Regions from separate parts of the Corallincola spongiicola genome, predicted to be linked through region 2. Evidence: predicted binding sites of a transcription regulator. Region 2 holds the regulator's gene; each other region holds the start of a gene.
The links. Region 2 encodes sigma-54, which starts transcription at its own class of promoters, with help from an activator protein. Its sites were predicted from a motif close to GTTGGCACGNNNNTNGNNT; they were not measured.
Positions count from the first base shown of each region.

Region 1: EXY25_RS10660 (PEP-CTERM sorting domain-containing protein) is a predicted target of sigma-54. The motif match lies at 5,299-5,317, and genes of this name have one in related genera.
Region 3: EXY25_RS10390 (PEP-CTERM sorting domain-containing protein) is a predicted target of sigma-54. The motif match lies at 1,706-1,724, and genes of this name have one in related genera.
Region 4: EXY25_RS07875 (superinfection exclusion B family protein) is a predicted target of sigma-54. The motif match lies at 5,705-5,723, and genes of this name have one in related genera.

Region 1 covers NZ_SHLY01000003.1:61,430-69,363, forward strand. Annotated here, with positions in the region: gene EXY25_RS10645 (efflux RND transporter permease subunit) at 1-2,956, opposite strand, end outside; gene EXY25_RS10650 (efflux RND transporter periplasmic adaptor subunit) at 2,978-4,126, opposite strand; gene EXY25_RS10655 (BUD32 family EKC/KEOPS complex subunit) at 4,434-5,090, opposite strand; gene EXY25_RS10660 (PEP-CTERM sorting domain-containing protein) at 5,375-5,971, shown strand; gene EXY25_RS10665 (DUF3192 domain-containing protein) at 6,230-6,595, shown strand; gene EXY25_RS10670 (carbohydrate kinase family protein) at 6,660-7,571, opposite strand; gene EXY25_RS10675 (DUF308 domain-containing protein) at 7,814-7,934, shown strand, end outside.
Region 2 covers NZ_SHLY01000004.1:237,565-245,498, reverse strand. Annotated here, with positions in the region: gene mgtE (magnesium transporter) at 1-273, opposite strand, end outside; gene EXY25_RS13295 (HPr family phosphocarrier protein) at 370-648, opposite strand; gene rapZ (RNase adapter RapZ) at 654-1,526, opposite strand; gene ptsN (PTS IIA-like nitrogen regulatory protein PtsN) at 1,523-1,972, opposite strand; gene hpf (ribosome hibernation promoting factor) at 1,981-2,268, opposite strand; gene EXY25_RS13275 (RNA polymerase factor sigma-54) at 2,300-3,796, opposite strand; gene lptB (LPS export ABC transporter ATP-binding protein) at 3,886-4,611, opposite strand; gene lptA (lipopolysaccharide transport periplasmic protein LptA) at 4,615-5,145, opposite strand; gene lptC (LPS export ABC transporter periplasmic protein LptC) at 5,129-5,695, opposite strand; gene kdsC (3-deoxy-manno-octulosonate-8-phosphatase KdsC) at 5,692-6,249, opposite strand; gene EXY25_RS13250 (calcium/sodium antiporter) at 6,291-7,259, opposite strand; gene mlaF (phospholipid ABC transporter ATP-binding protein MlaF) at 7,482-7,934, shown strand, end outside.
Region 3 covers NZ_SHLY01000003.1:1,785-9,718, forward strand. Annotated here, with positions in the region: gene EXY25_RS10385 (tetratricopeptide repeat protein) at 1-549, opposite strand, end outside; gene EXY25_RS10390 (PEP-CTERM sorting domain-containing protein) at 639-1,610, opposite strand; gene nhaD (sodium:proton antiporter NhaD) at 1,912-3,288, shown strand; gene tpx (thiol peroxidase) at 3,959-4,540, shown strand; gene EXY25_RS10405 (NapC/NirT family cytochrome c) at 4,612-5,181, opposite strand; gene EXY25_RS10410 (multiheme c-type cytochrome) at 5,252-6,715, opposite strand; gene imuA (translesion DNA synthesis-associated protein ImuA) at 6,973-7,677, shown strand; gene EXY25_RS10420 (Y-family DNA polymerase) at 7,680-7,934, shown strand, end outside.
Region 4 covers NZ_SHLY01000002.1:476,032-483,965, reverse strand. Annotated here, with positions in the region: gene EXY25_RS07905 (response regulator) at 1-389, shown strand, start outside; gene EXY25_RS07900 (SDR family oxidoreductase) at 382-1,128, shown strand; gene EXY25_RS07895 (2-amino-4-hydroxy-6-hydroxymethyldihydropteridine diphosphokinase) at 1,057-1,554, opposite strand; gene EXY25_RS07890 (MlaD family protein) at 1,558-4,290, opposite strand; gene EXY25_RS07885 (paraquat-inducible protein A) at 4,283-4,945, opposite strand; gene EXY25_RS07880 (paraquat-inducible protein A) at 4,929-5,564, opposite strand; gene EXY25_RS07875 (superinfection exclusion B family protein) at 5,763-6,359, shown strand; gene EXY25_RS07870 (hypothetical protein) at 6,421-7,224, shown strand; gene EXY25_RS07865 (putative bifunctional diguanylate cyclase/phosphodiesterase) at 7,243-7,934, opposite strand, start outside.

The DNA.
Region 1 (7,934 bases), on a different contig from region 2:
CGACCAGCGGCAGTATGCCTAAGACAAAAGAGAACGCGGTCATTAACACGGCTCTGAATCTGAGCCGGGCTGCGGTTTCTGCGGCTTCAAGAATGGATTTGCCTTCCTCGCGGAGTTGCTTGGCAAACTCCACCACGAGAATGGCGTTTTTACTCGCCAAACCGATCAATAGTACTAAGCCAATTTGGGTGTAGAGATTTATCTCGCCGCCCAACGCCAGCACCATCGCGAATGCACCAAACACCGCAATTGGTACTGCCAACATAACCGCCACAGGAATGGTCCAGCTCTCATACTGCGCCACCAAAAACAGGTAAGTGAATAGCAGTGCCAGCGTGAAGATCAGGGGTGCCAAACTGCCGGCTTTGATCTCTTGATAGGTTTGCCCACTCCAGCTGGTGGTGTAGCCAGCGGGCAGGGTTTGCGCAACCTCTTGAATCGCTTTGATCACGTCGCCACTGGCTACCCCTGGCATGGGGAAAGCGTTGATCTTGGTGGCGCTGTACAGGTTGAATTGCTGCACATATTCCGGCCCCAGAATCGGACTGGTGGTGATTAAAGTACTCAGTGGCACCATTTCACCGCTTTGGGTGCGCACATAAAACCGGATCAAATCGGATTCTTCATCGCGATATTCGGTTTCTGCCTGCATCATCACCCGGAATACTTTGCCGTATAGATTAAAGTCGTTGACGTAGGAGGAGCCCAACATGGTTTGTAGGGTCGAAAATATCTCGGTCAGCGAGATCCCCTGTACTTTGGCTTTTGGCCTGTCTACATCGACAAACAACTGTGGCACATCGGCACGGAAGTTACTGAAAGCGCCAGCGATTTCTGGGCGCTCATTGGCATTCAAGATCATGCCGCCCATGGTGGCTGCTATCTCTTCTGTCGGGCGCCCTTGGGTGTCTTGTAGAAAGAACTCAACGCCACCAACATTACCTACGCCGGGCAGGGGAGGTAAGGAGAATGCGAACGCTCTGGCTTGTGGAAAGGTTGCTAGCTTGCCTTGTACTTTGCGTACGATGGCCGCCTCGGTGAGAGCGGGATCTTCACGTTCATCCCAGTCAGCCAATGTCACAATCAACAGCCCTGCATTGGACGATACCGCTTGGGAGACGATGCTGTAGCCACTCACCGATATCACCTTTTCAACCCCGGGTTCCTCTTTAACCGCAGCGATCATCTGCTCAACCACCACTTTGCTGCGATTCAGTGAGGAGCCATCAGGTAACTGGATATCCACAAAGAACGCTTTTTTGTCCTCGGTGGGAACAAAGCTGGTGGGCAGGACTTGGCTTAAACCGCCGATACTGGCGATGATCACGAGGTAGACCACGCCGACCAATAGCGACTTGCGCACCAACGAGGCGACCCAACCGCTGTAGCCACTGGTAAGGCGATTAAACTGTGTGTTGAACCAGGCGTGAAAGCCTTTGTCATGCTGCTTTGGTGCTTTCAACATCACGGCGCACAGTGCTGGACTCAGGGAGAGTGCGTTCACCGATGAGATAAGTACCGCAATGCAGATGGTCACGGAGAACTGTGCATACATTTTGCCGGTGATCCCAGGCATCACCGCAGTGGGGGCGAATACTGCCAACAGTACCAAGGTGGTGGCGATCACCGGACCGGTGACCTGCTTCATTGATTCAATGGTGGCATCCCGCGCTGACATTCCTTGTTCTTCCATTAAGCGGGTGACGTTTTCCACCACGATGATGGCGTCATCCACCACGATGCCGATGGCAAGGATTAATGCGAACAGCGTCACCGTGTTGATGGTCATGCCCGTTGCCAATAGAAAAGCAAAGGTGCCAATTAAGGAGACCGGAATCGCAATCGCCGGGATCAAGGTTTGTCTGATGTTTTGTAGAAACAGATAGACCACCAACACCACCAAACCAAGGGCTTGCAGCAGGGTGACGATCATCTCTTCAATGGATACCTCAACAAAACTGGTGGTGTCATAGTAAACGCCCCAGTCTAGCCCTTCCGGAAAGTTCTGCTTTAGCCTGGCCATTTCGGCACGAACACCTTTCGCCACCTCAAGGGCATTGGCGTCGGATGCTTGGTTAATAAAGATCAACGAAGAGGGGCGGCCGTCGAGCAGTGCTTCTGCGTCGTAGCTTTGTGCGCCTAACTCGATCCGGGCGATATCTTTGAGCCTGACGCTGCTGCCATCTTCATTGGCGCGCAGCACGATCTCTCGAAACTCTTCGACATCGGTGAGGCGGCCTTTGGCTTGCAACGTATATTGAAACTTCTGATCGCCACTGGCGGGCGGTGCGCCGATGCGTCCTGCGGGTACCTGAACATTTTGTTCTTGCAAAGATTCCCGCACATCATTGACGGTAATGGCTAAGCCCGCCATGCGGTCTGGGTTGAGCCAGATGCGAATAGCGTAATCCATCGAGCCAATGATGTCGGCCTTAGACACGCCAGGAACCCGAGCTAAGTTGTCCTTAACATTGATCGCCATGTAGTTGTTGATAAACAGGTTGTCATAGCGATCATCCGGCGAGAACAGGCTGACAGCCATCAGCAGGTTAGGACTTTGCTTCTCTACCTTCACCCCTTCCCGTTTGACCTCTTCAGGTAAGCGAGCGGTGGCGATCTGTACCCGGTTGCTGACGTTGACCTGCGCCATATCAGCATCGGTACCCACTTCAAAAGTGACCGTGAGATTGTAACTGCCATCATTGGCGGAGCGGGATTCCATGTAGATCATCCCTTCCACGCCGTTAACCTCGGCTTCAATTACCTTGGCGATGGTGTCCTTGACGGTTTCAGCACTGGCACCGGCATAAGAGGTACTGACATTCACGCTGGGGGGCGCCAGATCGGGGAATTCGGAGATCGGTAGCACCAACATCGACAGCAGCCCTGAGAGGGTCAAAACGATGGCAATAACAAAGGCGAATTTAGGACGATTAATAAAAACCTGACTGATCATAAGTATGTTCCCTGCCTAAAATCAGCCTTGATTTTCGAATGGTGTGGCTTCTGCCATTTGGGTTTCAACCTCTAACCCTGGACGCACTTTTTGCAGCCCTTCGATGATGATCTTTTCACCGGCTTTGAGACCTGACTCCACGCGCCATTTAACGCCGTAGCGCCCGGACATTTCCACTTGCCGTTTTTCCACCTTATTGTCGCTGTTAACGACCAGAACAAAGCGGCCCAATTGATCTTCCTGGATAGCGACCTGGGGTATCAGTAGTGCCTCAACTTGCTCTGGCACATTGACAATTGCAGTGACGAACATGCCGGGCAGTAACGCTTTGCTGGGGTTAGCAAACAGCGCTCGGACGGTGACGGTGCCTGTGGTGGGGTCAACGCGGTTATCGACAAAATCGATCTGACCCGTCTGTTCGTACATCTCGCCATTGGGCAGCCGCATCTCGATGACTAGGTCAGATGCCTTTATCGCTGACTCGCCATTATCACCACCGTCATTGCGGTACTTGGCGATAACCTTCTCACTGGCCTGAAAGTTGACTTCAATAGGATCTAAATTGACCAGGGTTGCGAGTGAGCGTTCGGGGGAGATGAGATCGCCTTCGGATACTTTCGAGCGGCTCATTCGGCCACTGATCGGCGCGACAATTTTGGTATAACTGAGATTGAGCTTAGCGGCTTTTAATGCCGCTTTGGCCCGTGAAACTTCCGCTTCGGTATCTAGCTTGTAGCCGGTCAGTTCATCCATCTCTTTGGCACTGATGACGCCAGCAGCGAAGATCTCAGTGCCGCGATTGTAATTGCTGAAGGCAACCTTTTTTGCCGCAACGGCTTGCTGTAACCGAGCCTCCGCTTGAGCAACTTCGGTGGCGTAAGTGTCAGGGTCAATTTCAAACAGCAGATCACCTTTGGCGACATCGGCACCTTCTTGAAACACTCTTCGTAGCAGTAGCCCAGAGACACGAGCGTTGATGGTGGTGTCTTCATTGGCTTGGGTACGACCAACAAACTCACTGTTAGGTGTAATGGATTCAACACTGGCTTCAACCACGATGACACTGGGTTTCGGTGGGGGAGGAGGGGCTTGTTTATTGTCGCATCCCGTAGCTAGCAAGAGTCCTACTATACAAAGTTTCCAGTGCAATGTTCCGTGTACTTTGTTCATATTGAATCTCAAATTACGTCTAAATGTCATTACCCAGATGATAATGGTGAGGTCTATTTCGGAAATGTTGTTTAACATCCCATCATGATGATTCTAGCCATGAGCTGATGCTGCAAGACGGTGGCTAACTTTATGAATCAGCGCATTTTTTCTGGCTTTAAGGATAGACGATATTCTCTATGAAAAACCATGAATTTGATAAATTCATTAATGAATCAAGTCGCTTATCGAGCTTCCACTAGATTTAGACTGTGCTCGTTAGAAAATCGGCGTGTTGTCTGATGTGAACTGATGCTGCGATGTCACGCTAGCCGTGTTGATAGCGTTGCTGCCAACTGTTCACTCGACTTTGCAGCGGTGCTTTGATGGGAATGCCTGAATCCAACGTTTGATTTAAGTTCAGAATATCGCCGGTGCGTTGGTAGTCAGCCATACCCGCGCTATTTGCCCAGTAATAGATCCCCCAATTGTGCAGATCCCAGGCAGAATCATAAGGGTTGTGCTCATAATCGACGTAGAATAGCTGGTTGTCGGCGCAGACAAAATTGGCTGGAAAGTAGTCCAGATTCAGGCCTGCATGTTGGGCGATTTTTGAGATCTGATAGAGCTGTGGCAACACTGTTTCGACATTGCCATCTGCAATAAGGTCGTTTGCTAATACGCCTTCAATGTATGACTTGACCAAAAATCCACGCTGTTCATCGTGACTGAGTAACTTAGGTACGGGTATGCCCAGGCGGTCTAGGGTGTGATAGGCATTCAGTTCAACCGTGACTTTGTTTTGATTGCCAAAATCATAATAGGGACACGGTTCGTCGTGCATCATTTTAACCACGTAATTGCAGCCGTTGTTGGTGGCTAAATAGGAGTAGGCTGATTTACCTCGGCCGAGAAATGCGCTGAGTGTCAGTAATCCTTGCTCGGTGTCTATCGAAGTGCCCACGAGCTGTCCAGAAATACCCATAATTTGCCTACTTTATATGCACATGACGTTGATTTTATGGTCAAAGCACGGAAATGGTTTGTCTGAAGTCAAAGCGAGTGGGTTTAGAGAGCAGCTATAGCATTTTAAAACAGTCCACTACTGCTGTGGCGTCGAATAATTTAACAGACTTGTACTATTTTCTGATGCTAATGCATTGATTATTATTCGTATTCAAGTGGTTATTGATATTGGCTCGTGTTTTGCTAAAGGTCCTGTTTCAAACAAAATTTCTAATAAAAAATGAAAGCATGGGGAAGAAGTAAATGAAAAAATTGATGTTAATTGCGGGTTTAGCCGCATCGATGTCCGTCACGGCGCAAGCGGGTGTTTTATCTTTCGATGATCTCACGACTGATACTGGGTTCACTGAGCTTTCAGGAACCAATTATGGTGGCCTGAACTGGAGTTCTGATTTCTACATTTTGCATACCCCGAGCTATACGCAGAGTGGTTATAAGACCGGTACTGTGTCTGGTGAATATGTTGCTTTAAACGGCTTTGCAAATGATGTCTCGGTTGCAGACGGCGTCTTTGATTTTAATGGTAGTTACCTCACTGCTGCCTGGAACGATGGCTTGAACATCGAGGTGACGGGCTTGTTAGCGGGTGTGCAGCAATATCAATCGATTGTGGAAGTCGATACATTTGGTCCCACATGGTTTGATTTCAACTTTTTTGGTATTGATGAATTAAAGTTCCGTTCTTTTGGTGGTGTGCAGAATGGTCAGCTATCCGGATCTGGTACTCACTTTGCGATGGACGACTTCACATTTAATCAAGCAGCCGTTCCTGTGCCTGCAACGCTAGCACTGCTAGGTTTAGGTTTGCTGGGCTTTGCTGGTCGTCGCCACGCCAAATAAGTGGTATAGCCTTTGTGTCGCGATATAAAGGTGAGTAATGAGCGCTTCGATAATCTGACGTCGAGGCGCTTTTTATTTGCATCAACTTACTAACAATAAGTTGGTCAATTAGACAATATAGTGGTCTATACCATCACAATCTAAATTCAAATCTCTACTTCTTCATTGAATAGTTCATAAAAATCAATCTGTTATACTTCTGGCTTACCCCTTGCAGTCTACAGTCTGGAATAGTTAAACCTACTAAGGGATAGTTGTATGAAGAAGACCTGCTTGCTACTTGCATTGGCATTACCATTGACATTAACCGGCTGTGTTATCGCCATTGGCGGTGACGGTGATCGCACCAGCTGGAGTTCTGACTGGGAAGATCGGGAGCGGATGAACCGCCAGAAATTGGAAAAAATGGAAGTGGGTGTGGCGCTGGATCAAGCGCAGATAACCATGGGTACCGCTGATTTTGATGAGAAGCTGGTGAAGGGCGATGACAACTATCGCTTGTTATATTACCGCACTCAGCGCCAGCAAAAAGATGGTATCACCAGCAAAGATGAATGCACGCCGCTAGTGTTCAAAAATGGCCAGTTGATTGGTTGGGGCGACAGTGCGGTAGCGCAGATCTAACAGAGCGATCAGGGTGGCAGTCTATAGGGCGCAGCTGCGCCCTATTACTTTGCAATGACAATAGTTAACGAGTCGTCTGACTCAGTTCATCCAGCTGTTTGGCGTTAAGAAAACCTTCTGCCGCTCCTTTCTCGCCAATCTTCCAAGACGCAAAGCGCACCGCTTGTTGCAGTGCCTGATAGGGATTGCCTAGGCTCAGCCAGCCATGTACAAACGCTGAAAATAGCGCATCACCGGCACCGACAGTATTGATGATTGGTCGGGTCGTGATGGCGGGTGCATGGTAGAACTGACTGTCTTCAGCCACAAACATCAACGCACCTTCGCGGCCACGCCCCATGACAATAATTTGGTTGTGGTAGCGTTGATAGAGCTCACCAATAAAGGCCGCTGGCTCGCGGCCGTGCAAGCCTTCGTCGCTAAGGAAAAGGATATCGGCGGCTGCCATAAAATCTCGATTGTAGTCGTCATCAGGATCCGCCAGCACATGGACATCGGTGGCGATGGGCCTACCACTGGCTTTCACCTCTGCGAGCAGGGCGCGGTTGTAGTTGATGTTACACATCACAGCTAACTGGCATCGGCGCAGCTTTTCATCGAATAGCTGGCTATCAAACTCAGTCTCTTGGATCTGCTTTAGATCCACATGGATTTGGCGTTGGCCGTCGGGGGCATACAGGATCACCGATGTTGGGGTTTGCACCAGTGTGCGACATACACCGTGGTGGCTAATGCCTAACTGTTTGAGCTCTGTCTCGACGATGGGGGCGTTGACGTCGTTGCCAATCATCGAAACCATTTCCACTGGGTGCCCCAGTGTATGTAACGCTTTGGCAACGTTATATCCCACTCCTGAGACCGTCGTATTAATGCGATCGAAGGCATAAGTGACCGGAAAGTAGTTCAAGGGGAAACCATCGATAGCCAGTGTGGTCTCAATATTGATTAAGCCAGAGACCATGATTTCAGTTGCCATAAACGTGTCCTTACGAAGTTGTCGACCAGTTATAGTCATTGGGTTCACTGTCACCAGTTCGCTAGAGGCCCTTTTTAGCAAACCTTAAGTGTTGTTGTCTTTTGGCTAGATCATAGCGTTGAGTTTCGGGTACCGGCAGCAGAAAAAATGTCAGCGTTGATTAACAGTGCTTGCTTACTGTGACGAAGGCGCTAACGTATTGATTAATAAATATTGAAATTTCACAAGCTAAGGAATTTACCATGGCTGGATTAGCGCCAATGACAGAGCAGGCTCGCACGATAGCAAGACTCATGGCGGTAGCCATGATGGTGTTAGGGGGGCTGGCGATTATTCTGCCGTTTGCCGTAGGGATCGCGGCAG
Region 2 (7,934 bases):
CGCTGCGACCAGTTCCGGGTCCATTAAGCGGATAATGCTGTCTTTTACATCTTCCGACAGCTCTTCGAGGATCTCGCCATGCAGATCAGGATCGACCAGCTGCCATAGGACTGCACGGCCCTTAGTGGGGGTAGACTCAAACAGAAGGGCGACATCAGAAGGATCCATCTCCTGCAAAATGCGGCGAACATGGATAAACATGCCGCTATCGAGGGCATTTTTTACCTCTTTTAATTTTTGTTGGGTAAGGTCTTGCTCTAAAGTTTCAGCCATCGCCTTAAGCCCTCCAATCGATTAAAAAAGTTCGATAGCGGAATTGTATCGTAACAACCAGAAAAATAGAGAGAATTTTTCTTTAACAGGTGAGGATTATTCGTTTTCGTCGAATCTGTCATTGATCAGGGACTCAACGGCATCCAGTGCCTGCTGTGCTTCATCCCCTTCGGCAACGACCTGGATCTCTTGCCCCATGCAGGTTTCCATCATCAGCAGTCCCATGACACTGGCGGCGGAAGCGGATTTTCCTTGATGCTCAATCATCACTTCGGCATCAAATTTGTTGACCAGCATGACTAACTTGGTTGCTGCACGGGCATGCAAACCCAGTTTGTTTTTTATCAGTAGTTTCTTTTCAATGCGTTGTGTCATAAAGACTAATGACCTAGTTCTCGGTGACGGATCTGAATTTCGTTACGTAACTCTTTGAACTGTTTTGCCAATGTTTCGGCAATGAACACAGAACGGTGTTGTCCACCGGTGCAACCGATAGCGACGGTTACATAGCTTCGATTGTTCAGTTCCAGATGTGGCAACCAGGTATTGAGTAAGTTGTTTATCTGCCAGATGAATTTGGCCACGATAGGTTGGCGGCTAAAAAACTGCTCAACAGGAGCATCTAATCCGGTCATGGGGCGTAGTTCTGGTTCCCAATGGGGGTTGGGTAAGAATCGTGCATCAAACACATAATCAGCATCTTGCGGAATACCGTATTTAAAGCCAAAGGACTCAAATACTAAAACCAGATGGCGATCAGCATTGCCTAGTAACCGTTCTCGTACCAGATCGCTGAGCTGATGTATCGACAGCTGAGAGCTGTCTATCTGAAGATCGGCACGGGAGATAAGCGGTTCAAGTAAGCGCTGCTCTGCTTCAATCGCTTGCTCCAGAGATACACCATGTTTGGAGAGTGGGTGAAGCCGTCGAGTTTCGCTAAAGCGCTGGATCAATGCACTTTGCTGCGCGTCCATAAACAGAACCGTACAGCGGCATTGCTGACATAAAAGGTCGAGAATTGTTTCCAGCGTATGTGGATCTTCGGGCAGGTTTCTGACGTCAATGCTGACGGCGATATCGCTATAGTGTCCACTTACCTGAGCAACCAGTGTCGGTAGCATGGCTACCGGCAGGTTGTCGACACAGTAGTGACCTAAATCCTCCAGTACGCGAAGCGCAACACTTTTGCCTGAGCCTGAGCGGCCACTGACAATTGTTAGTTTGGGTTTTGCGGCCACGTCAGTGCTGGTCATGAATCGGTGATGATTTCGTATAATTGTTGATCGTTAGCGGCACAGCGGAGCTGTTTGAGGACTTGTTTATCTGACAGTTTGGCGGCGATAGCCGACAAGGTCTTCAGATGTTCCTGACAACTCTGTTCTGGAACCAAGAGGGCGAAAATCAGATCCACCGGTTTGTTATCAATTGCATCAAAGGCGATAGGCTCATCGCACTGCAATAACACGGCGACTGCTTTATTGGCGTTAGTGATCCTACCGTGGGGAATGGCAATGCCGTTACCTATACCGGTACTGCCTTTCTTTTCACGTTCTAGAATACTTTCGAAAATGGCTTTGTGGCCATGTTCTGGCAAGTGTTTGGCTGCCAATTCACTGGCCATTTCTAATATTCGTTTCTTACTTGAACCATGGACTGCACTTCGGGTGCAGTCCAGGCTAAGTATGGATGATATATCCATAGACATCTCTAGTGAGCGTTTAGCTTTTCTTTGTGTTTTATTACTTGCCGATCGAGTTTATCGATCAACGAGTCAATAGCTGCATACATATCACGATGCTCTGCATTCGCAAAGATCTCTCCACCATTTAGGTGCAGTGTGGCTTCGGCTTTTTGGGTTAATTTCTCAACATTGAGGATCACGTGGACATTGTTGATGTGGTCAAAGTGGCGCTCTAATTTACTAAATTTTCCGTCGACATACTCTCGCAGAGAGTCTGTTACTTCTACATGATGGCCGGTAAGATTGATTTGCATAGACCTCATCCTTATTTAGTTTTATTGCCTGCTATAGCAAGCTTTTTCGCTGATTTGACGGTGGAATAGACAAGGATTCCCGATACTTCGCAATGGTTCTCCGCGCTACCTGAATTCCCTGATCTGCCAGTAGGTCAGCAATCTTGCTATCTGACAAAGGCTTATTAGGGATTTCTGCCGCCACAAGTTTCTTGATTAACGCTCTAATTGCCGTTGAAGAACATTCTCCGCCACTTTCAGTACTGACATGACTGGAGAAGAAATACTTGAGTTCGAAAATACCCCGCGGGGTATGCATATATTTTTGTGTGGTTACTCGAGAGATGGTGGACTCGTGCATATCAACCGCTAAGGCAATATCATTGAGTACCATTGGCTTCATCGCTTCATCGCCGTACTCAAAGAAGTCGCGTTGGAACTGTACAATACAGTTGGCGACCTTGAGTAGGGTGTCGTTACGACTTTCCAGACTTTTGATAAACCACTTCGCTTCCTGCAGGTGGGAGCGTATATATTGACTGTCAGTGGTGTTCTTTACCGTCCGGCTCATCGCTGCGTATTGCTGATTCACTTTCAGCTTGGGTACCGAGTCGGGGTTTAGCTCAACCACCCAACGTCCAGCTTTTTTCATTACCGACACATCGGGGATCACATATTGCTCATCACCGCTGATCACTGCGCTGCCGGGACGCGGATTCAACGATTGGATCACCCGCAGAACTTCACGGAGCTGGTCTTCTTTCAGTTTGGTCTTGCGCATCAATTGGCGATAATCCCGGCTGGCTAGCAGGTCAATATACTGGCCAATAACCTGGCGGCACTCTTTTAGCCAAGGTGTCTCTTTGGCAAACTGATTGAGTTGTACCAGCAGACACTCCTGCAATGTGCGGGCACCTACGCCAATGGGATCGAACAGTTGTACTCGCTTAATGACCGCTTCTACTTCATCAAGTTCGATATCTTCCTGCCCTAAAGAAGTAAGAATATCGTCGGCGGTGACCGTCAGGTAACCCGATTCATCAATCCCATCGATTATCGATGTCGCAATGGCTCTGTCGACATCTGTGAACGGGGTTAATTGCATCTGCCATTCCAGATGATCTTGCAACGACTCTGTGGTTTCGCCTTGATAGGTAAAGTCGGCGTCATCACTGAACGAGGAACCTGAAACGGGCGCTGCTGAAAGGTGGTCATCCCAGGTTGTATCGGTAGGCAGTTCTTCATTGATTTGTTGTTGGTTGAGCGCCTCAGATGTTTCCATGGCTGCATCTTCGCGCTCTTCCGACTGATTATTTTCAGCATTAGCCGTGGTTTGTTCCAGCTTGTCAGTCGCGGTATGGCTTTCACCATTAACTTGCTCACTGGTTTCTTCCGCTTCGTTTTGCTCGAGTAGCGGATTATTATCCAGCGCTTCTTGGATCTCTTGCTGAAGGTCGAGCGTCGACAATTGCAATAGCCGGATTGCTTGCTGCAATTGCGGCGTCATGGTGAGTTGCTGACCTAAACGTAACTGTAATGACGGTTTCATCTACTTCCGTGACATTTAAAATAATGCTGTTGCTGTCATCGTTAATCGGCACTCAAAAGAGCCCGATGTATCAACGCTGGTTACTTACACTATAGCCGGAATTGTTCCCCGAGATATACGTCTCGTACCTTTTGGTCGGCTAACACTTGTTCCGGTTTTCCTTCGGCGATTAACTCTCCGTGGCTAACGATATAAGCATATTCGCACACATCGAGTGTTTCTCGCACGTTATGATCAGTGATCAATACACCGAGACCACGGTCTCTAAGGTGTTGAATAATCTTTTTTATATCTGTGACTGAGATAGGGTCTACGCCAGCGAAAGGCTCATCCAGCAGCACGAACCTAGGTTCCACAGCCAGCGCTCTGGCTATCTCTACTCGACGGCGTTCACCACCTGACAGTGACATACCTAAGCTATCTCTTATGTGAGTGATGCTAAACTCTTCTAGCAGATGTTCCAAGGTTTCCGTGCGCTGTAACCGGCTTAACTCTGGACGGGTTTGCAGTACTGCCATGATGTTGTCAGCGACACTGAGCTTACGAAAAATGGAGGACTCCTGTGGCAGGTAACCGATCCCCTTGCGTGCTCTGATATGCATGGGTGAAAGGGTCACATCTTCATCGTCAATCGTGATGCGCCCTTTATCGTTGGGTACCAGTCCAACTACCATATAGAAGGTGGTTGTTTTACCTGCCCCATTCGGTCCCAATAAGCCAACTATTTGGCCATCATTCAGCGCTAAAGAGACATTCTTAACTACTTGTCTATCTTTGTAGCTCTTGGCTAATTGACTGGCTTTCAATGTCGCCATGGTTTATTCCTTATTTTCGCCGAGCTGTTGTTGCAGCTGTTCGGGGAGAAAAATGGTTGTCACGCGATCATCTTTATCTGTGCCACTTTCTGCGACCATTTTTTGTTTGGCGATATCGTAATGAATAGTTTCGCCTTTCACTACGCTGTCTTGCTGCGTCAGTACCGCTGCGCCAGTTAATTGGATAGTGTTATCTGCTAATCGGTAACGGATCTCTGCAGCTTCGGCATGCATTTTTTGGCCATTTTCCAAGACCTGACTGAACTTCGCTGGTTTACCGACAGCGATGAGCACCTCTTTTCCTGCGCCTGCGGATTGCTCAACCTGCAAAGTGTCGGCAAAGATCTGTAATGTGCCTTGATTTACCGTGACGTCGTCAAAGAAGGAGATAATGCCTTTTTGAATATCGATACTTTGGCGTTTTGCATCCACGCGGACTTCTTTATTAAAGTCACTTTCAACGGCGCCTAGGGAAGCCGATGTGGTCAGCAATAAGCCGACTAAGCTGAAGGTGAATCTATTTTTCAGGTTCATAGGTCGCTTTTACATCATTTAGCACTTCGATGTGCTCTTGTTCGACGTTGCCCTTTAATCCAACTCCATCGAGTCGGTAGCCAGGCCCTTTTACTGTGACTGGTTGATCACTGCTGACATCATTGGTTGTCAGGTCTATGTCAACATAATCTGTCAGTAAGGTATTGGTTTGATTCTGTGCTGTTAGCATGGTGATCACAACATCTTCTGATAAACGCAGTAGGTTGTTTTGCTCTAATTCACCATGGCTTGCGTTTAAGGTCCAACCAGAACGCTTACCGCTTGGGTAGACGACTAACTTGGGCGCATCAAATTGCGTAAGAGTCATCGAACCAGTGTAATACTTCATGTTGCTGGCCCAGATTTGATTCTCTAGCTGACCCTCTTGGTTGTAAATCCTGCTGCGCAGTGTTTTGGCCGTATAGTCAGGCCGCTGTTGTCCTTGATTGTTCGCATTAATATCGATCTCGGACTTTAGCAAACTCTGATAGTAGTAGAGCCCGATGGCAGCCCCAAACAGTATGACGGTAAAAAGAATAACCCGGTTCATATGCTCAAACCTTGGCTTGTCTCTAATTTGTCTTGTGCTTGCAAAATTAGATCGCACACCTCTCTCACTGCTCCTCGCCCACCCGGGATCACGGTTTGATAGTGGCTAAAGCGATGGAGCATGGGGTGAGCATCTTGCACGCTGATGGCGAGTCCGACCTGTTGCATCACCGGGGCATCAACCAGATCATCGCCAATATAAGCGCACTGCTCTGGCGTTAAGTTGGTCGTGGTAAGAAGGCTGGAGAATGCTTGCACTTTGTTATCTTGGCCTTGGAAAATATGAGCAACACCCAAAGCGGTCATGCGCTGTTCAACGATATTCGATTGTCTACCTGTGATGACGGCAACCGCGACGTCTGAGGATTGCAGGGCTTTAATGCCATACCCATCTCGAGTGTGGAAAGCTTTTAGTTCTTCGCCATCGTTGCCAAGATAAATTCGGCCATCGGAGAATACGCCGTCAACATCGCAAATCAGTAGTCGAATTCGCGCTGCTTTTGCCAAGATGTCGGCTTTAACATGGCCATAAAGTGTCTGAACGGTTTCTGTCATCACTTCTCTCAACATGCTTCTTTGGTGCGCTATAGCCAAGCTTAGCGTAAGTTACTGAATAAAAGGATCTGGTAACCGATAAAGCAGGCAGCTAATAGGCCGCCTTCCCATTTGGCCAATATCCGTTTACCACGCCAGCCATAACAAAAAATGAACAGCAACACCGTTACCCCAATCATTATCGGTATATCGCGATACAAGGCTTGCTCGTCTATTTTACCTGGCGCCAATAGCGCTGGCATGGCAAGTACAGCAAACAAATTGAAGATGTTTGAACCGATAATATTACCCAGTGCCAAATCGCCTTCATTTCGCAGGGCGCCGGCCACACTGGCGGCTAACTCCGGCAAACTGGTGCCAATGGCGATGATCGTTAAGCCAATGACTAGATCACTGACACCAAAATAGTGGGCCAGTTCAACCGCGTTTGTGACGAGAAGCTCACTGCTGCCTAATAACAGTAGAAGTCCAATGGCCAGCCACAAGACGGCTTTGGCTGTGGGAAGATCGCTTGGGATCTCTGCTTCAGCCTCCGTAATCAGGGGATCTCCAGCCTTGGCTTCCTGCATCGATATACGCATCATCAAACCAGTAAATGCAATCAGACCGGCAACTAACAAACAACCATCAATGATGCTGAGGTTGAGATCGAGAAACATCGCACTGACACCAAACGTAATTAGCAGCAAGAGCGGGAACTCACGTTTGAGAGTGGCCGAGGATACTTTCAACGGGCGTACTAAGGCGGTAATTCCCAATACCATGGCTATATTAGTAATGTTGGAACCTAATGCGTTACCCACCGCCGTGTCGGGGTTGCCATTCAGGGAGGCGGATGCCGCCACGAGCATTTCTGGCGCAGAAGAGCCGAAAGCGACAACAGTTAAGCCAATGACAAGGGGGGATATTCCAAGGTTTCGAGCCAGCCCGGCTGCGCCATAGACAAATTTGTCTGCGCTCCAAACCAGCACTATGAGGGAAACTATGACAATGAGAGCCGGAATTAGCATAAGGTTTTAATCTTTGACCGTTGATAAAAGATGCAAGGAAAGCGCCATTTTGGTGGCAGAGAGTGACATTTTTTTAATGATATGTCGAACATAGCAATAATCAGAAACAGTTTTTTGAATAGTTTTCGATTTGGTCGCGAGACGTAAAAAGGATACAATCAGCGGCCCGCTAAAGGGACAATGCGGCCAACTGGCCCCGAGAGTCGGTAGAGGTTATGGAGCATGGCAACTGAAAACGTTGTTGATATACGCAATCTTACATTTCGTCGTGGCCAGAGATTTATCTATAAAGATCTGAATTTGACCATTCCCCGTGGCAAAGTGGTTGCCATTATGGGGCCTAGCGGTATCGGCAAAACGACCCTCTTGCGTCTGATTGGTGGCCAACTAACACCGACTAAAGGTGAGGTGTTGTTCGACGGTGACGACATTCCAAGCATGAGCCGACACCAGCTTTATGAGGCTCGGAAGCGGATGAGCATGCTTTTTCAAAGCGGCGCTTTGTTTACCGAGCAGGACGTTTTTGACAATGTGGCGTTTCCTATTCGCGAACACACTGCCCTACCAGAAGAGTTGATTCGTTCTATCGTATTAATGAAGCTTGAAGCCGTGGGGTTAAGAGGGGCTAGGGATTTAATGCCAAGTGAGCTCTCTGGAGGCATGGCGCGCCGAGCC
Region 3 (7,934 bases), on a different contig from region 2:
GATTTGGCCTTTTAAGGTTTGTGCTGAACTGCCAGTTAGTGGAGAGTTAAGGAGCTCCAGAGCTTGATAAAACTGCCGTTTCTTTGCGTAGCCTGTCGCTGCCAAGAATGCGGTAGTGTCATGTAAGTTTGGTGCGAGTTTCTTTAGCTCGATCAGGTGAGCACTTAGGGCTTGGTCTTTACCTTGCCCGAGTAGAGCTAAGATAAATAACTGGTGTCCGGTCAGATCCGCTGGGCGCTCGGCAATCCACTTGCGAGCAGCTGTTTCTGCATCCAGATAATCTTGGTTGGATATTAGTGTCAGTATCTGGTTTCTAGAGGTTTGAGAGTAAAGCCCTTCAGCGACAACTTGATTTAGCCAGCTAAGATCGTTGACGCCTTTGCCTGTTCCTAAATCAACCATCCCCATTTCATTGGCGCCGGTAAAAGCCTGCTCCAAATATTGCTGAGATTTAGTTTCTGTCAGATTGATAGGGGCTGCAATAACAAGACTGCACAGGCCTACACTGAGCACTGTTACACGTGCCATCGTTAGTAGTAAACGGCTCATCTGTAATTCCTTTACGCTTAACCGAACTAACATTCTAGAATAAAAAACGGCGGGAAAGATCCCCGCCGCTCTCAGTTTTAGCGCAGCAATTACTTACGGCGACTACGTGCAAATAAACCACACAGTGATAACCCCAATAGCGCTAATGGTGCTGGCGCAGGTACATCTTGGGTAAATGTTGCTTCACCTTTTACGTGGAATAAGGCAACAAAGATGTTGTCATCATTGGATGGATTATCTGTATCGACGGTAATATTGGAATCACCATCGTTAATGAACGGTACTAAGTTATAGCGTTCGTCATCTTCACCATAATCATTAGGGTTAAGCAGATCGTCATCATAACCACCCATGGTGATTAATGAGCCGTTATCTTGTACTTCACCATCATCCCAGTTACCTGCGTTGTTGGTTAATAGTTGACCATTAACATCGACATTAGACTTCTGGTTACAACAGCTAAAGCTGATGCCGAGCCGCATTTCAGCAAAGAATGCGGGATCTGTGGTATCTACCGGATCAGAGAAATTCACCTGAGTAGTATCTCCGTCTAGTGCTGCGCCACCATCCAAGATCGCAACTGTTGATAGCTCTAGTCCCGCCATCTCATAAACAACGATCAATGCTTCACCGTCTGTTCTGCTATCGGATTCCTGAAGGCTAAAGTCATAAACGCCGCCTGGGCCACCATCGATTGTCGGTTTAACCAGTGCCGTCACATCTTTGCGACCGGTACGGAAATAATTAGGCAGTGATGGTGGAATGGGATTAACGTACTCTTGATCCCAGTTGTTGATGGTTGTGTCACCAAATTTGACATCCGCCATTGCAGTGGGGGAGCTATACATTGCTGAATAGAGATATGCGGCAACTACTGTAGCGCCTGCAGGGACAGAGGCTGAAATAGTGCCGGATTGGCTCGTACCGCCCCAACCATCGGACGATACGCCATAATTACCAGTAAATGTTTGAAAGGTCGTAAGTGAAGCTGATGCCATCCCTGATACAGCTAAAGAAGCAACAACAGCACTCACTTTTAGGAGTTGCTTTGCGGTTTTCATCGTGTGATTCCTTAATAATATTGCAAATTTCCATATACAGCTTGGTGTTTTAGCGACGGCATAACACGGCATATGCATCGCTGTCATTGATAGCAAAGCAATATGTTTGCCAGATAGATTTTTGCTTAAAAATCACCCTGGTGGGTTACAACAAAAACTTATATATATATGTCCTGTAAAATAATTAGACACCGATCGCTTTGTAACTCTTGGGTATAGCTTTAATAGGTCCTACAGGAATAGTAAGTACTTAGCTTTATGAGGCAGTAACCTAAAGATTTAACACTGTTTGGAGCCCGACATGTTTCGTTATTGGCGCTGGTTAGGTGCGGTGATGGTTTTGCTTGCTGGTGTTGTTCTTGCCAGTGATTTTTCTGCGTTTGTTGGTGCGGACAGCATGATGTCCGGCCCTTTGGCCTTACTGATGTTGTTGATCTTTTTCACTGCCTATCTATTGGTGTTCTTTGAACAGCAAACTGGCATCAGTAAAAGCAAGCCGATGATCTTCAGTGCGGGATTGTTGTGGATGTTAGCTGCCGTGATCGCATATCAGCATGATGTTCCCCATGCAGAGATCCGTTTGGCGGTAACGAATAACCTTGATGAATTTGCCGAACTCTTTCTATTTCTTATGGTGGCGCTAATCTATATCAAGCAGATTGAAGGGCGTGGACTGTTCGAACTACTGAAAAGTGGGTTAGTGAGTCGAGGTTATGGCTATAAAGGTCTATTTTGGCTAACCGGTAGTATTGCGTTCTTTATGTCGGCACTGGCCGATAATTTAACGACGGCCTTGGTGATCGGCTCCGTGGTGATAGCGGTGGGAAAAGATTCACCTAAGTTTACCTCTTTGGGCTGCATTAATACTGTTGTTGCCTGCAATGCGGGCGGCGCATTTTCTCCGTTTGGAGATATCACCACCTTAATGGTTTGGCAGGCTGGCAAGATTGAGTTTGTTGGTTTTTTGCAGATCTTTTTGCCCTCACTGGTGAGCTTCCTGTTGCCAGCGGTGATTTTGACGCTGTTTTTGCCTTGCGGCGCCCCCGCCATCAGCAGAGAGAAGGTGGTGTTGAAACGCCATGGCAGGATGTATTGTGGTTTGTTCCTTGTCACCATCGTACTGGCTGTGGTTTTTGAACAGCTGTTGGGGCTACCGCCCTATCTAGGAATGATGACCGGGTTGTCAATTTTGATGCTGGCCATATTTCTACGTAGTCGCCGCCTGCCACTATCAGACCCCGATCGTGAGCATAACCTGTTCTCAGAGTTACCTGAGGCGGAATGGGACACTTTAATGTTCTTTTTTGGGGTGATGTATTGTTTGGGGGCACTTAGCTTCATCGGTTATCTGGCTTGGGTTTCTGACGCACTTTATCTCGGCTATGGCGCTGGCACAGCCAATGTTGTTGCTGGCCTGATCTCTGCTGTGATTGACAATATTCCTGTGATGTTTGCGATCCTGCAGATGAACCCTGAAATGAATGATTTCCAATGGCTACTGATCACCCTGTGCGCGGGGATCGGTGGTAGTGTGATGTCGATAGGCTCTGCTGCTGGTGTAGCGTTAATGGGCATTGGGAAAGGCCATTATAGTTTCTTAGGGCATCTGCGTTGGTCATGGGCAATCTTACTTGGCTATGCAGCCGCGGTGGCTACCCACTATCTGGTTAATGGTTGAGTGCGGTGTAGCAGGAACTTAATAGCTGGTGAGGGCTCTAAAAATTTAGTGGTTATGCCGTGATCCGCTTCGCGGCACTGAACGTTAAAAGCTTGTTAATATAAAATTCTGATCGGCAAGCGCCGTTATGTTCAGAACGGTAAGGACAGGCCGATCTATTTCATTGCATGGATGCCTCTTGTGGTTTGACGTAAGAGGTGATGTATGACTTTTTTCCATTTGACCCCTGAAGAAAAGCGCTACCCGTTGGCTAATATTGCCGCTGTTATTTGCGGTGTTGTTGCCTTGATGTTAGTGATTATTTGTTAAATCTAAATAGATTAAACCGATAAAAAAGAGTAAGGCCGCTAGCGGCTTTGCTCTGAGCTTGTGCTGCAAATCTATCTTCACCAATGGCTTAGTTGCTTCATTCAAGCGCTTGGTGTATTCCTCAAAGTTATCTGGGGGCAGGGCAAGCCTGCGACCAATTCCGCTGCAAGTTTACCTCCTCTAGGCACCAGTACTTTGTGTGATAAGCGGCGATCGTTTTGTTACGTAACCCTCTCCTAATAGCTGTCGCAACAACTTGCCACTCAGCTGTTTAGCGGATTTAGTTATGCTTGCCATTGATCTGTTTACTTATGCTAGCGTATGCAGACAAGCCAAGAATTAACTAACTGAGAGAGAAACAATGCTTCGACTTCCCTTTATGATACTGACGGTCTGTTTATCTTTTTCTGCCTGGGCAGAGCTGACTGAGCGTGAGGGCTTGGTCACCGCAGGTGGCCAGCCATTGGTGCTGTTAGGCTCCGGTGTGGAAGTTGGGCAGCCTGCACCAGAATTTAAAGTCGTAGATAGCAAGTTTGCACCGATCTTGCTGAGTGACTACCAGGGCAAAACTGTGCTGTTATCTGTGGTGCCGAGCATTGATACCGGTGTTTGTTCTTTGCAAACCAAACGTTTTAACAGTGAGGTGGCGAAGCTGCCGGCAGATGTGATTTTAATCACTCTGTCTACGGACCTGCCATTCGCTCAGAAGCGTTTTTGTGAAGTGGAAAATGTCGACAAAATGCCTGTGCTGTCCGATGCGGTATGGCGCAACTTTGGTGAGCAGTACGGTTTGTTGATCAAGGATAGGGGTTTGCTGGCGCGTGCTATCTTAATTATTGATAAGGATGGCAAGCTACAGTATCAGGAGCTGGTCAAAGAGGTGAGTGAACACCCTGACTATGATGCCGCTCTGGTGATGGTTAAGAAGCTTCATCAGGACTAGCTTTGCAAAAATCAAAAGGGGTCGTTATCGACCCCTTTTGTTGCGCTATGGTGTATCAGCTGCGCTGATTTCTACTCAATTACCGGCCGTTTATGAGCCACTCCTTGATGGCAATCGATACAATTCATATTTTGGCTAAGCATCTTTTGGTGATTGGTTCTGACGCGGATCGGTTGGGCCTCGCTATCCCATCTTTCAGGTGTATGACAACTGCGGCATTCACGGCTGTTGCTGGCCGTCATATCTCGCCAAACGTGCTCGGCTAAGCGTAATCGCTCCTGTTCAAAATTCTCTAGGGTGACAGTTTCCATCAACTGATAGTAGATATCAGCGGTGGCTTTGACTTTGACAATCATTTTGTCGACAAAGGGTTTTGGCACATGGCAATCGGCGCATGTGGCAATGACACCTGAGCGATTGTTGAAATGTACCGAGGCCTGATACTCCTCGACAATGGTATCCCGGCCAATATGGCAGCCATAACAGAACTCATTCGTGTTGGTGAAGTCCATCACACCGTGAAAGGTCACCACGCCCAAAGCACCTAACACCAACGCGATGAAACCACCGATAGGGATCCCTAATAGCCAACGGCTGCGGGTTTGCTTCCATAATCGGCTGGGCTTTCTATGCTGGTTCATAAAAATCCTTGCTGATAGGTAAAAAGCGGATCAGCTTTCATTCAAGCTGATCCGCAATGCTAGGTGCTACTTATTTGCTCTCGCTTTGGTAGCGCTGTTTAAAAGCCTTCTGTGCTTCTTGGCGCTTTTGTTTGATATCTGCAGGCTCTTTACCCGAGAACCAAGCGTGTTCAGGTCTGGATAAGATCTCGTCGAGCAGTTTTCGCGCTTCTGCTGCTTGTTCTTTCTTGCCTGCATGCTCTGCTTTCTCTACCACTTCCAGGTATTGAGGTACCATCTCAACGTAGAAGCGTTCAGCCACTTCAAACATGCCGTGCCACTGCACGTAATCAGGTGCCATCATTGCTGCACCATGGCGAGCGCGGCGACCTTCATGGTGCCAGAGGTAGAACCAGGTCCACTCAATCTCTTCATCGAATTGGACTTCGGTTAACATCTCATTCTTCGTCAGCAGATCCATCATAGATTTACCCGGACGGGCGAACTTCTCGTTATACAGCACCACTAAATTATCGAACTGAGTATAGAAGTTCTCGATCCAGCCACTGGTGTGGCAGGCACTACACACGTTCTTCATATCAGCACGGCGCTCTTCCCAAGGCTTCACTTGCTTGCCTTGAGCAATCGCTTTCGCGTCGACTTTTTCCGAAATTGCAGGACGTAATGTCCAACTAATACGAGCGCCGACGTCATGAGTTAAAGGTAGCTCGCGAGTGGCTGACATATGGCAAGTGGCACATGTGGGGGCTGCATCATAATCTTCGCCAACTATCCATTTCGCTGAACCCAGATTCATATGCTCAACGTTGGCAAAGAAATTAATACCGTGCTTGGATTCTTCGTAGATCTCTTTTTGCGGATGGTCTGGCCCTAGGTGACACTTTCCGCAGGCTTCAGGGCGACGGGCCTGAACCATGGAGAACTCGTGACGCTGGTGGCAGGCGCTACAAGCACCAACTGAGCCATCAGGATTGAGTCTGCCAATACCTGTGTTGGGCCAGGTGGTTGGATCAAGGTCGCCGTTAGCTAATACTTTGACTTCGGCACCGTGACATTGCCAACAACCGCTGACTGCTGCGGGGGATTGGCCGTTAAAGCTCAACTGTCCCTCCACCGCCTCGGCGAGAAAGTTATCCAGTGAGCCAATGATCTGTCCCGCTTTGGCATGATGACTGGCGGCAAACTCTTCGACTTCCTTGTTGTGGCACTGCCCGCAATCTTTTGGCGATACAATCACTGCAATATCAAACCCTTCATGCTTGATGGCGTCAGCATCATTGGGATCGGCTTGGTGACACTCAAAACATCCAATATTGGCACCATAATGCTTAGATCGCCCCCATTGCTGGTACAGGGCGGGGTTTTGCTCTTTATGGCAGGCAGCACACTGCTTGCTTTCGTCACTGAGCGACGCAAAAGGTTTCAGCATCTGTGCTTTGGGGGCGGCGTAAGCCAGGCTAAAGAGGGCGCTGCAGGTAAGCAATATCAGCGTGGCAAAGAAGGTGGTCTGTAGTGCTATTCGTCCGTTTTTCATGATCTGCTGTCCGTCTCGGCATCCGTGATGGTTGGGCAACAACATCTGTATCCGACAGATATGTAAGTGAACAAATAGTAGACAATAAATCCATATATTAAATATGGATTTTGGATAAATGTTAATCAGCTCACTTTGTATGGGTTTAAATGATGAGTGCAGTTGTAATAGATCAATTTTCCTCCGCCAGCAGCTATTTGCCGAATCAATCACCTTAAAATATACTGTATGCATATACAGTATATTTTAAGGTGATTATGCCATTATTGGATCCACTTTTTGACTCTGGCTTGCTATGGCAGGGCGCCGCGCCACGTGTTTCGTCTTGTGAATCACTCGCCACTGGTTATGCGGTCTTAGACAAGGCGCTCGATGGTGGGTGGCGACGTCAGGAAGTAACGGAGCTGCTGTTGCCGCGACTCGGCATCGGCGAAGTACAGTTGCTGCTGCCGGCAATGGCAGCGCTGGCATCCGTGGACAAATTCCAGTTGTGGATCGCTCCGCCTATGGTGCCTTATGCGCCAGGGTTGCTGCAGGCTTGCTTGCCTGTGGAGCAGCAACTGGTGATTGCTGGGGTTGAAGATATGTCGGCGCAGCTCTGGAGCGCAGAGCAAGCGTTGAGCTCCGGGGCATGTAGTGTGGTGCTGCTCTGGTTACTCGATCCTGCTCAACAGCCCCAAACGTCCCAGTTGCGCCGTTTACAGTTGGCGGCGGAGCGTGGGCAAACCCCGTTGTTTCTTTTTCGTCCCCAATGGATCAGGCAGCAAGCGGTCAGAGATCTCAGCTCGCCAGCGCCTACCCGTCTATGGTTAGAAAGTCATAGTAATAGCCAGTTGCTAGTAGAGCTGTTTAAACGTCGTGGTGGGTGGCCGTTATCGCCTTTTCCACTTTCGCTGGCTGACAAGTTCAGTTTACCGGCAGCAGAGACTGACAGTGTCATTGTCGGCCCTTGGCGGGCGTAAGCATGCTCTGGTTAGCGTTAGATTTTCCCCGCTTAGCGCTTGATTGGTGCTGTCGTAGTCATGAGACGTCTGGTGTTGTGGTCTTGTTGGATCGGCAGCAACGGGTACTGCAGAGCAATCAGCAAGCTGTGGTGTTGGGGGTACGGCCAGGTATGTCTCTGGCGACCTTGTTGGCATTGACCGATGACATCACTTTATTAGCTGAAGATCAGCTGGTTGAGGGCGATGTTGCACAATTGTCAGCCACAGCATTGCAT
Region 4 (7,934 bases), on a different contig from region 2:
CCACGGCCAATGAGCCTGCCTTCGATGAAGCTCTGCTCAACAGCCAGGATGGTTTGGCCACACTGTTAGGCAATAAAACGGTGTACCTGCAAGCGTTACAGATGTTTCTCGATCATTACAGCTCGCTTGCAGAACAGGTTAACGAACTCTTGCGCTGTGGTGATAACGATGGCGCAAGAAAGCAGATGCATGCAATTAAAGGTGTCGCCGGCAATCTTGGATTAACTGCGCTTTATGAGCTGTGTAGAGACTTTGAACAAGACCTAAAGCAAATCGGCGAGGAGCAAAAAATAGCGTTGCAACGGGAGCGACTCGAACAGTTAATGCCCGATCAGCTCAGTGCCATCTCGCAATATTTAGCGTCGGAGTCGGTACAAACTGATGATTAACCCATCAATCAACAGCAAGCAAAGTAACCCTCCGGTCGCGTTAGTCACCGGTTGCGGCAGAAGATTAGGGCTGTTTATCGCGAAGCAGCTATTACAGCAGGGCTATCGGGTATTAGGGCACTACCGCAGTCGTTCAGCAGAACTTGAACAACTAGAGCGCGACGGCGCAGAGCTTTTTCAAGCAGACTTTACACAACCGGCTCAAATCAGCGCTTTGTCAGAGTGGGTCAACGCACGTTGCTCAATGCTCAGTTTACTATTACACAACGCATCTTCGTTTGCTGAAACTGCCTGCACAGCAAAAGAGATGGCCACACAGTTTACCGAGTTCTATCACGTGCATATGCTTGCGCCAGCACTACTCACAGAGCAGCTCAAAGCACTGTTAGTTAAAGCGGATAATCCGTCTATCGTCGCCATCACTGATATCTATATTCATCACCCCAACCCTGCGCTTGCGACCTACTGCGCGACCAAAGCTGGGCTAGATAACCTCTGCCAATCTTACGCCCGCAGTTTAGCTCCCCAGATCAGGGTCAATACCATTGAGCCTGGGCCTATCATGTTTCTCGATAGCCATGATGATGAGTATAAACAGCGTATATTAGCCAAAACACCACTGGCGCAAGAGGGCGGATTTGAGCCTATCTGGCAAGCACTGGCAATGTTAATCGCTAATCGATATATGACGGGTAGTCGGATCCAGGTCGACGGCGGTCGCTCGGTTGCCGAGCTTTAAACCGGCAACGTTCAACTCGGCAAACTCCACCCCTACTGGCAGCGCTTGGTCTGCAAATAGGCTCTGCACAATGGGTTGCAAGTAGCTTTCTGATGGTGCCTCAAACTGAGGCGTTGCAGACACCGCGATAATATCTAAGTCTAAGGTTCGGTCTTTAACACTGCGCTCTGAATCAGAGCGGTCACGACCGTGACTCTTTTCCAATGCATTAAACTGGGCTTTGACCGCTCCCTCGGGCTGTGCGGTATTAAACCAAAACAACGCATTCAGGAAGCGGCGCTGGCTTGCGATCCCTACAGGGTCGGTATAGATAAACGGGCTAAGGGTGACACGCCCAAAGCGTGTCACCAACTCAGTGATTACCTGCTCGACATGTAACTCTGGATCAATGTTGCTACCGATGCTACATAGGTAATAACTCGACACCGATTATCTGTCCAAAGCAATCGTTGGCGCCCACTTCAGCCAAGCTTCATCGGCTTCGGCACGCAACATAAAACTATCGCCATCCGCGGCTTGCTTACCAGGCTGCTCAGGTGTCGCAAACGCGATACCCCCAGCCAGAATGCTTTCCAACGATTCTGTCTGGATCTTAACGCCACTAAAAATACCGGCATCGACATTAATACCTGATGCGCTCCAAAACACCGAGTTATCACGCACCAAAGCTTGGTAACGGGGACGAATATTTACAAACACCCGCACATGATCAGCGGTATCTGCCAACTCGTATCCCATGACTTCACCAACTTCCACTTGACGATAGAGCACAGGATCACCGCGTTTCATCGAGTTCAGGCGCGGCGTTTTGATCACAACATTCAGACCTTCAGCAGTAAGTGTTCGCTGCGGCGCCCTTTGCAACCCTTCAAAGCTCAATCGTTGCTCACCGTCACCCGGTATCGTCTGCACATATACACCGCTAATCAGCGTATCTAAATTGGAGGTTTCAACCAGCCCGAGGTGCGGTTGCACGATCCAAAACTGGCTGCCATGACGGGCAATCTGCTCGGCGTATTTTTCTACCAACACCACAGCGTTAATACCTGATAGGGAATCATCCAGTGTGACCTTTTTAACCCGACCAATCACCATCCCCTCAAGCTTGAGCTCTGATCCGGCTTTAAGACCGACACCGTCGGCAAACTTAATACTGATCTCTAGTCCTTTTTCATGAGCAGCTTTGTAGCTATCAGCCAGCAGGTAGGTGGCTCCATTTTTCGCCAATGCCGACTGTAGATGCTCTTTTGGTGTATCAAAACTAACCCCCCCCAGAACCAGCGCAGCCAATGAAGGCGTACGAAGCGTAATGCCGTTTAAATCGCCAGAGACATCAATACCGCCACTACGCCAAAAATGACTGCCCTCACGAACCAGATGTGCAAAGCGCGGCTCAATCCGCAGATGTACACGTACACCGTCGTTAGCGTCATTTAATTCCAGCCCGATCACCTCACCCACGGTCAAGTTCAAGTAATCAACGGGCGCACCAATTTGCAATCCACCAGGCTCTGGCGTTTCCACCACCAGATATCGACCCGGCGCCGAGGTGTCTATCTGACTATCAATACGATCTGCATGAGCGTCACCATAGCTCTCAAATAAACTAAATTCGTGACCATTACGCACCGCCTTAGGGGCTTCTTTCGTTGGCGGCGTATCAAAAGCAAGACCACCAGAAAGCATCGAAACAAGAGAATAGGTGCGGATCTTAATGCCACTTAGCTTGCCTTCAATATCCACCCCGCCGGCATGCCAAAAGCGGGTCTTATCATTCACCAGATGTTGATAATTTTCGTGTATATAGATAGTTACATTGACCTGTTTACCATCGTCCTGCAGGTCGACACTCTGCACTGTTCCCACTTCGACACGCTTATAAAAGATAGGATTGCCACGTTCTAAAGAAGCGGCTGAGGGTGAGTTCAGAATTAGGTGCAGCCCCGGCACATCCCAACTGATCGGTGGCGCATCGTCCAAGCCAACAAATTCACGGGTCGCTTCACCAGTTAAGGCTGGAGCGACAGAAATATATGGCCCCGAGAGTAACGCATCCATCCCTTCTACAGCGCCGGCGGTTAACGTCGGGCGAACCACCCAAAACCGTGTGTCGGACATCAAGGCGCGCTCGGCCATGGGGTCTAGGTTCAAGACTGCTGTGGCACCACGTAGATCCTCGTTAAACTGAAGATCCTCCACGATACCAATATTATGTCCTTTGAACTTAACCTTGGTTTTATCTTCGATAATACCGCTGGCATCTTCAAAATGGACCTTAACGGAGATCCCCGTTTCAGCTTCAGAGAAATTTTTGAAAAGGCTGAATGTATCGCCATCTTCAGCGGCACTGGCGTCGCCAGTGCCGGAAGCATCACCAAACGCGATACCACCAGCAACGATGGTTGCTAGAGAACCGACATCCACAGAAAAGCCGTCTAGCCCTCCCTGAATATCGACGCCGGAGATATTCCAGAAGCGGGTTTTCTTCGTCACCAGCTTTTCGTATTCCGGTTCAACATGGACTTTGACGCTGACCTTAGAACCATCTTCTTCCAACTTGTAATCGGTAACTGAACCGACTTGCAACTGGCGATATAACAGCGGTGAACCTATAGCAAGAGAATCGAGTGTTTCCGAATAGAGAGTGATATGCAGACCCGGCGTGTTATCGTCCATCGGCGGCGCTTTCGGCAAGGCTACGAAATCTTTTGCTGGCTTACCATTACTATCACCCAAATCGACGGCAATGTAGTTGCCAGACAACAGAGTATCGAGACCAGACACGCCGGCCAAAGTCACCTCAGGCTTAACCAACCAAAACTGGGTGCCCTCGCGAAGGGCGCGCTCGGCATCGCGCTCAAACAGAACCACAGCGGTCACACCATCAAGCGTCTTGTTCATAATCAGGTCATCGACCACGCCGATAGTAAAGCCTTTGTAGCGGACTTCGGTTTTACCTTTGACAATCCCTTCACCCGTATCAAAAGCAATATTAACTGGCAGCTTAGCTTCGGTAATACTTTTGTAGACCAACCAACCGCCAATGGCCAACGCCAATAGTGGCAACAGCCAGACCATAGGGATACCTTTCCGCTTCTCAACTAACGCTTCGGCGATATCGTCGGAATTGCTTTGGTCGTTATTACTTTCAACGTCACTCATTGCGATTCTCTTCCTGATCCCAAATCAATCGGCTGTCAAAACTTTCAGCCGCAAAAATTGTAATCACCACCGCCAAACAAAATGCGGTAGCGCCATGGCCAGCTTCAATCGTCGCCAGCGCCCCTAAATTAACTAATGCAACTAGAATGGCGATAACAAACACGTCTAACATCGACCATTTGCCAATAAATTCAACCATCCGATACAACACGGTTCGCTGCCGAGGGCTGCTATTCCAGCCAAACTGCACCGACAAGCAAAGTATCCAGATCCCCAACAACTTCATCACGGGCACCGCCACCGAAGCGATAAACACCACTAACGCGATGGGGTACATCTCATAATGGATCAAAGCGATAACACCGGACATGATGGTGTCTGACTGCCCCTTGCCGAAACTGATAATGGTCATAATAGGCAGAATGTTGGCAGGTATCAGACACAGCGCTGCGGTGATAGACAAAGCCCAGGTACGCGCTAAAGAATTAGGTTTGCGAGGATGCATCTTGGCCCCGCAGCGACCACAACGCTGCGTTGCGTAAGCTTGTTTGATATCCCAGCGATTCAATTTATGACAATCGTGACACAACACCAATCCACGATGAATAGCCCTTCCACTGGCCGCTGGCGTTTCTGGATCAGTGTTTGGTTTCATCAACGATCTCCCATACTTCATGTGGATCAAAACTCGCGGCAGCGTAGGTTGAACAAAACAGCAAGCCACCGAAGCAGTAAAGCCCACCGTTGACCACTAAATCAGCCAGATCGACCAGTTTCACAATCGAAACCAAAATGCCGAACATATACACTTCCAACATGCCCCAACTGCGGATCTTCTGATAAACCTTGACTGCGCTGACCACAAATCCCATACCTCGTCGCAGTTTCGCCAGCACAGTAATGCTTAACAACAAACTCAACTCCAACAGCGGCACAATAAAAGCGGTGAGCACCACCATAAAGGCAACCCAGAAATACTCCGCTTGCCACATCAATTTGGCGCCTTGCAATACGGTTGTACTCTGCCCCATGTCGCCAATATTGATCGCCATAATAGGCAGCAGATTGGCAGGAATAAATAACAAAAGCGCAGCGAGGGAAGCGGCAAGGGTTTTGCCTAAGGCATCATAGCGAGTGTCAACTATCACATAACCACAGCAGGGACACTTAAGACGATAGCCAACCCGTTCATGGGGAAGATTGACTAATAGGTCACATTCGTGACACGCAGTGAGATGGCCATGTTCGGGCAAGGATTTTGTACTATGCGACACCGACGGCCCGCCTCAATTGCTGCCTGCCATACGCAAGCTATTAATCTTAAACAGACTATAGATAATAATCTTTATCTAGCTCAAGCACTATCTGTCAATTCGGGAGCATGATCTTACTTAGCAGTTAATTAACTAATTTTTTGGGCACGAAGCTTGCTTATCCAGAAGAGTGTCATCACTTTGACGGAATTGAATATCATGTCGCAACTAAGCTGGAATCAAATACTACAACCAAGAAAGCTATTGGTTTGGATCTGGGCACTATGCGCCTTAATGTTGTTTAGCCCAGCACGTATCATCGAGCGTTTTGGGTTGACCGAAATTATCCAAGAGATCTCTCCCATGTTGGGGATCGCTTTCTTTCTGGTGTCAGCAATTTTCATCTGCGAGACCGCCTCGGAAAGTTTTTCTTGGGTGCTCAACCGCCGACGTCGCCAAGAGATGAAGCAAGCGATCGACGAAAAAGTGACAATGTTAGATCACCAAGAGCGAGCTATCCTGCGAGAGTTTTTTATTCAACGTCGCAGCACCATTACGCTACCAGACCATGAGCCGGCGGTAAGAGCTCTACTCGAAGCGCATGTACTGCTGCGGAATCCAGCACCGGATGAGAAAGAAACCGATGCCTATAAAGGTTTCGCACTTCATCAATGGGCACGTCCGAAGCTGACCAGCCGCGTATTGCAGCTACCTGTCGGCGATATGACCGAAGAGCAAATTCGTTACCTGAAACAAACTCGTCCAGCATTTGTGATTAAAGATATGCGCATGCGACGTCGAAGAATTGCGGCCTGATTGAGTGGCCCAGACAATAGCCAAGTGCAGATGACAGCGCTATATTTGGCAGACTAGGTTCATGATGAGAAACAAACCATTGTCGCCAACGGCTAAATCGACTCCTCAGGGTCTGACACTAAAGCAGATCACGCAACAAAAATACAAAGCGACCTGGGGAGATGTACCTCCCCTTTTCCAAAAGATTGCCTCGGCAGCGGCAGATCTAGACGGCATGTTCAAACAGGGCTTTGATCATGCCCTTAAGCATATTTTAAATCGTCGACATTGGAATTCAGAGCTACTCACAGATCCTGCCACCAGACAACTACACAAGCCCCGCTTGGCGGTCTATCAACTGTTTACTGATTGGGGCTTTGAAGTTCACTGCTTTCCCTACCTTGGCGACAACGAAATAGACGAATATCAGCGCCTAAATCCCAAGATGGAGTTTAGCTTGTGGGATCCAGCCAACATGCGTCGCTTGATCCATGTTCGCCATCTTAAAGAGTTTATTGAGTATGCCCACAGAACAGGCGACCGCAACGATAAAGCCTTGCTTGCATTTACCAACGCGGCAGTAAACAGGGTAATGCGCCACTTATCAGAACAGATAAGGATCACCAAGGTTGGAGGGCTATCAATCCCCAAATACCTCAAGCTAGTGGTCGAGCAGAAAGGGGATTATCTTTTGGATGATTTGCCGCCCCACGTCAGTAAACGACTAGGAAGTGACACCTTGTACCTATTGCGGCAAGCGGAAAAAAGAAAAGTGCGTGAGCAGCAACAAGCTCAAATAGAGCAAGCACATGGATCAGAAGCGCCAGTTAGCACAGAAACAACAGAAGAAACAGAGAACCCCACTAACGACAATGACATCTCCTAAAACCATAACGACGCGCAATCAGCCAAGCCAACGGCCGTCGATCAGATGCTTATCAATTGCGATCATCAACTGCAACTCATCGATTGGCCGACATATAAAGTAGCCCTGCCCATAGCCGCAGCCTCTTTCCGCCAGAAAGTCGATATGACTATGTTTCTCAATCCCCTCTGCCACGACATCCATATGCATATTTTTCGCCATCGCCAAAATAGTTTGTACTAATTGCCGATCCGTTTCATCGTTGTCCAGATCCATCACAAAAGAGCGATCAATCTTCAGAATGTTTACTGGTAAGCGACGCAAATACTCTAGTGAAGAGTAGCCCGTACCGAAGTCATCAATCGCCAGGGAGACCCCGCGCTTTCTCAGCTCCTGCATCTGGGTCAGCACTTTATCGATATCCCCAATCAAGGTATTTTCAGTCAGTTCCAGTTCAATCTGCGCTTCTTTCAAACCATATCTGGCCAGGTTATCTGAAATAAAGGCCCCCAATTTTTCATCATCAAACTGATGCGAGGTTAAATTGATAGCGATCTTAATATCGGGAAGTCCCTGCAGTTTTAGCTGTTGCAGGATCGCCATACTGTGCTCGATGGTCCAATAACCCACAGCGACAATATGCTCACTGTTCTCCAGTTGCGGAATAAACTCATCGGGAAATACCAGACCTTTTTCTGGATGACGCCAACGGATCAAGGCTTCAAAACCCA